2 linked regions of the Martelella endophytica genome follow. The protein of the gene in region 1 interacts with the protein of each later gene in a pairwise test. Links are inferred from orthologs where the notes say so. Each region holds a gene or a part of one and is shown in the gene's direction. Other genes may lie near its edges.

Region 1 (2,756 bases):
TACTCCTCATCGGAAAGTGTAGCGGCGGCGTCATAGACAAGGCGGTTCGCCCAGGTGTTGTAGGCGGCAAACATGCGGTAATGCGACGACATCATAGTCCCTCCATTCTGGGATCATGATAATCCCAAGCTGATGCAGGGCGCTCATGAATTCTGCAGATGGTGACATTCATTGTGCTGATGCAGCGTCATTTGCCAGGGCAATATGCCCCCTGCTGCTTGAATTTGATCGGAATGCGCGACACTCTTTGCCCACAACAGGGAGTTTACCATGAGCCGTATCCTCTATTCGCTCTGTGGCGCCGATGCCTCGGCGCCGTTTTCCCCGCATTGCTGGAAGGTCGTTCTGGCGCTCAGGCACAAGGGGCTGGAGTTCACAGAAAGGCCAGTCGGCTTCACCGAAATTCCGAAAGTCGAGAACGGCTTCTCGAAGACGGTGCCAATTCTGAAGGACGGCGACGCCCTGATATCGGACAGCTTTGCGATCGCGCTTTATCTGGAGCAGACCTATCCGGACGCACCTTCCCTGTTCAAAGGCGAGGGCGGGCTTGCCATGGCGCGTTTCGTGGAAGCCTGGTCGCTATCGACGCTCCATCCCGCCGTGACACGGATTGCGCTGAAAAACATCCACGACCGGTTGGCGCCCGCCGACCAGGCCTATTTCCGCGAAAGCCGTGAGGCGCGCCTCGGCGCCACGCTGGAAGAGGTGGCGACCGGCCGCGAGGCCGCCATTGCGGCCTTCCCGGAGAAACTAACTCCGCTCCGCAATATGCTAAAATTTCAGCCGTTTATCGGCGGAAGTGAACCTCTTTTCTCAGATTATATCGTCTTCGGTGCGTTCAAGTGGGCGAGCCAGACAGGCAATACCGAACTGCTGGATCCGAACGATCCCGTGACCAACTGGTACGAGCGGGTGGAGGCTTTCACCGAAAAAGGCTGACGGAAGGGCGAAAACCTGGACATCACGGTTGTTCCGACGCTTCCATTTTGCCGAAAAGCCCTCTATACAGCGGCGAAATTTCCCCGAATGCCAGAGGACAATTGATATGGCTATTGAACGCACTTTCTCGATGATCAAGCCTGACGCCACCAAGCGCAACCTGACCGGCGCCATCACCAAGGTCTTCGAGGACAACGGCCTCCGCGTCGTTGCTTCCAAGCGCGTGTGGATGGCAAAGCGCGAGGCCGAGGCCTTTTACGCCGAGCACAAGGAACGTCCCTTCTTCGGCGAACTCGTCGAATTCATGTGCTCGGGCCCGACCATCGTGCAGGTTCTGGAAGGCGAAAACGCCGTTCTGAAGAACCGCGAGATCATGGGCGCCACCAATCCGGAAAAGGCCGACGAAGGCACGATCCGCAAGACCTTTGCCCTCTCCATGGGCGAGAACTCGGTTCACGGCTCCGATGCTCCGGAAACCGCCAAGCGCGAAATCGGCTTCTGGTTCTCCGAAACCGAAATCGTCGGCTGAAGCCATTCATTCCGGCATTTCTGCCCCTTTGAAACCCGCGGTTCTGCCGCGGGTTTTTTCGTCAGCCCTTGCGGGCGTTGAGGCGTTCGGCGGCGCGCTCACTGGCGGAGCGGCGGCTCGACTGGAACATGTGCAGGCGAGCGCGGACGCTGTCGACGATCTCCGGCGGGGCGGTCTTCGGCGAGCCGCAATTGTAGGGCGGCTGCGGGTCGTATTCCATCTGCAGCTGGATGCGCTGCGCGGTCTCGCGGTCGCTCAGTTCCTCGACCACCTTCAGGGCGAAGTCGATGCCGGAGGTCACGCCGGCGCCGGTGATCCGGTTGCGGTCGATGACGACGCGCTCTTCCACCGGCGTCGCGCCGAAGAGGGAGAGATGATCGAGCGAGGTCCAGTGGCTGGTGGCCTTGTAGCCCTTCAGCAGACCGGCAGCCCCCAAGACCAGCGAACCGGTACAGACCGAAGTGACGAGCTTGCAGCCCGGCGCGATGCGGCGCAGGAAGTTCAGCGTCTCGTCATCATCCATCAGCGCGATCTGGCCGGGGCCGCCCGGCACGCAGATGATATCAAGGCTCTCACACTGGCCGAAGGTCATGTTGGGCAGGATCCTGAGGCCACGATCGACGATGACCGGGTCGAGGTTCTTCCACAGGAGCTTCACCTCGACACCCTGCATCCGGTTCAGCACATCCGCGGGGCCGAACAGGTCGAGCTGGGTAAAACCGGGATAGAGGATGAAGCCGACTGTGCAGGACGCGGCGCTGGCTGGCATGATGGTTCTCTTTCGGTGTGGAGCATCAAATCGTTTTGAACAAGGATAGTGCTTCCGTTCTGAAGGGCAAGGTCGACGATAGACGGCAATCGCGACGTTTTTATTGCCAGCGTTTGCGGGCGGTCTCGTCCGCCTCGCGCGCGTCGACCCAGCCGCCGTCACCACCCGCAGCAAGATGCTCCTTCTTCCAGAAGGGGGCGACGGTCTTGAGGAAGTCCATGACGAAACTGGCGCCGTCGAAGGCGGCCTGTCGGTGACTTGCCGCGGCGATGACCAGCACGATGTTGTCACCGGGCAGGATGCGGCCGTAGCGATGAATGGCGGTGATGCCCAGAAGGTCGAAGCGGCGCACGGCCTCTTCCGAGATCCGCGTGATTTCGGCTTCCGCCATGCCTGGGTAATGCTCAAGCTCGAGCGCGGACAGCTTGCCCTTTTCATCGCGACAGTGGCCGGTGAAGCTGACGGTCGCGCCGATGTCGGTACGGCCTTCGGTCATGGCCCGCAGTTCGGCGGTGATAT
Region 2 (2,794 bases), 1.3 Mb from region 1 along the record:
GACGGAATCGGTGTCGGTGGTGAAGACCGGCAGCTTGGCGCGTTCGCCGACGGTGACGATGGCTTCGAGGACCGAGATCACCGAATTGTCGGTCGGCAGCAGGATCGCGTCAGCCTTGCCGACGAGATTGCGGGCGGCATCCGGAACCATGGTCGACTGGGCGGCGGGGCTTTCGACGACGGTGAGGCCGAGTTCCTCGGCGCCGGCCTTGATCTCATCCACCTGGACGACCGAGTTGGCTTCGCCTGGATTATAGATGACGCCGATGGTCTTGACGTCCGGAACGAGCTTCTGGATCAGCTCCAGTGCCGGCTTCGGCGGCTGCTTGTCGGAGGTGCCGGTGATGTTGGCTTCCGGCGCTTCGGGGCTCTCGATCAGGCCGGCGGCGACCGGGTCGGTCACGGCGGCGAAGACGACGGGGGCATCGCCCATGGCGTTCTTCAGCGCCTGCGCCGACGGGGTCGAGATGCCGACGGAAACGTCGGGCTTGATGCCGGCGAATTCATCGGCGATCTGCGTCTGCGTGGTCATGTTGCCCTGGGCGGAGCGGGCGACGACCTTCAGGTTCTCGCCTTCCGTGTAGCCCTTTTCGGCGAGGCTTTCGACGATGCCTTCGCGTACGGCGTCAAGCGCGGGGTGTTCCACGATATAGGTGATGGCAACGGTCTTGGTATCCTGCGCCACGACTGGCGCGGCAAAGCCGGCAAGCGCAGCCATGGCGGCGGTGGCCAGCACCGCTGTCTTCAACTTGAGCATTTCGAAACCCCCTGTCAGGATTGTTCTTCACGCGGAATAATCGCGTCGGCAGTTTGGACCGCCGTAAAGCCCCGGTCAACGCCGCGGGTTGCGGGTTGAACACATTTTCGCCCTGCTTTCGGGTTTGCCAAATGGCCGGCGCGCCGGTAACACGACAATAACCAAGTTTCTATGGAGCCAAGGCACGATGGGCGAGGGCGAAATCAGGTTGGAACAGGGCTGGCGCGAGAAGCTGAAGCCGGAATTCGAGAGTGCCTATATGGCCTCCCTGAAGTCGTTTCTGGTGGACGAAAAGCGCGCCGGACAGACGGTTTTTCCCAAGGGCAACGAATATTTCCGCGCGCTCGACCTGACGCCGCTCGATCAGGTCAGGGTGGTCATTCTCGGTCAGGATCCCTATCACGGACCGGGGCAGGCGCATGGCCTCTGCTTTTCCGTTCGGCCCGGCGTGCGCACACCGCCGTCGCTCGTCAATATCTACAAGGAACTCGCCACCGATGTCGGCTTCCAGAAGGTCAATCACGGCTTTCTGGAGCATTGGGCGAAGCAGGGCGTGCTGCTGCTGAACTCGGTGCTCACCGTCCGGCAGGCCGCCGCCGCATCGCATCGCGGCAAGGGCTGGGAAGAGTTTACCGATGCCGTCATCCGCACCGTCAACGAGGAATGCCCGCATGTGGTCTTCATCCTCTGGGGCGCCTATGCGCAGAAGAAGGCCAGTTTTGTCGATCGAAACCGGCATCTGGTGCTGAAGGCGCCGCATCCTTCGCCGCTCTCCGCGCATAACGGCTTTTTCGGCAGCCGGCCGTTTTCCAAGGCCAACCAGTTTCTGCTGGAGCAGGGCATGGAGCCGATCGACTGGCAGCTTCCGCAGGATCCTGAAGATAGCTGAAGTCATTGCCCTTTCAGCGCCGATGCCCCATTTGAGCTAAAACACTGCGAGGACGCCATGAGCAACCATCAGAAATTCTTCATCGACGGCAAGTGGGTCGCGCCGACCGGGGACAAGACGCTCGATGTCATCAATCCGGCAACGGAGGAAGCCTTTACCGCGATCGCGCTTGGCAATGCGACCGACGTCGAAAAGGCGGTGATGGCGGCGCGGGGGGCCTTCGACAGCTTCTCGCGCACCACGCGCGAGGAGCGGATGGCGCTGCTTCAGCGCATCATCGAATGCTATCTGGCGCGCGAGGACGATCTTGTCGAAGCGGTCAGCAACGAAATGGGCGCACCGCTCGCCTTTGCCCGTGAGAACCAGGTGCCTGTCGGCGCCTCGCATCTGAAATCCACCCTGGAAGCGCTTGCCACATTCGAATTCGAGGAAGTGCGCAACAAGGGACTGATCGTGCGCGAGCCGATCGGTGTCTGCGCGCTGATCACGCCGTGGAACTGGCCGCTGAACCAGATCTGCGCCAAGGTCGCGCCGGCGATCGCGACGGGATGCACCATGGTGCTGAAACCCTCCGAGATCGCGCCTGTCTCCGGCATCATCTTCGCCGAGATCATGGAGGAAGCCGGCGTCCCCGCCGGTGTCTTCAACCTCGTCAATGGTACCGGGCCGGATGTTGGCCAGGTCATGGCGGGCCACCCCGAGGTCGACATGGTGTCGTTCACCGGCTCGACGCGCGCCGGCATCATCGTGGCGAAGACTGCGGCCGACACGGTCAAGCGCGTCTGCCAGGAACTCGGTGGCAAGTCGCCGAACATCATCCTCGATGATGCCGACCTCGAAAAGGCTGTCGCCCACGGCGTGCGCAACTGCTTCGACAATTCGGGCCAGTCCTGCGATGCGCCGACCCGCATGCTGGTGCCGGAGGGCAAGCATGATGCAGCCCTTGAAATCGCCAGGGTCACGGCCGAGAGCCTGAAGACCGGCGATCCCCGCGCCGAGGGTACCGATCTCGGCCCGGTCGTCAGCAAGGTCCAGTACGACAAGATTCAGGGCCTTATCGAGGCTGCGATCGCGGAAGGCGCGACGCTCGTCACCGGCGGTCCCGGCCTGCCGGAGGGGCTCAGTCGGGGCTACTACATTCGTCCGACC

The links. The genes of interacting proteins can lie anywhere in the genome.
Region 2: the proteins of ndk (region 1) and ung interact in binary tests that used the Escherichia coli proteins (3 or more experiments, as listed by UniProt). The link is inferred for Martelella endophytica from one-to-one orthologs.

Annotation. Positions count from the first base shown.
Region 1 is NZ_CP010803.1:3,346,871-3,349,626, forward strand. It holds ndk (nucleoside-diphosphate kinase), read left to right. Parts: upstream 1-1,045; coding sequence 1,046-1,468; downstream 1,469-2,756. Other genes in the region: TM49_RS15295 (DinB family protein), read right to left, coding at 1-92; TM49_RS15300 (glutathione S-transferase family protein), read left to right, coding at 271-939; TM49_RS15310 (DJ-1/PfpI family protein), read right to left, coding at 1,530-2,237; TM49_RS15315 (molybdenum cofactor biosynthesis protein MoaE), read right to left, coding at 2,338-2,756. UniProt on the Escherichia coli protein: Major role in the synthesis of nucleoside triphosphates other than ATP. The ATP gamma phosphate is transferred to the NDP beta phosphate via a ping-pong mechanism, using a phosphorylated active-site intermediate.
Region 2 is NZ_CP010803.1:2,011,735-2,014,528, forward strand. It holds ung (uracil-DNA glycosylase), read left to right. Parts: upstream 1-943; coding sequence 944-1,645; downstream 1,646-2,794. Other genes in the region: TM49_RS09090 (ABC transporter substrate-binding protein), read right to left, coding at 1-747; TM49_RS09100 (aldehyde dehydrogenase family protein), read left to right, coding at 1,703-2,794. UniProt on the Escherichia coli protein: Excises uracil residues from the DNA which can arise as a result of misincorporation of dUMP residues by DNA polymerase or due to deamination of cytosine.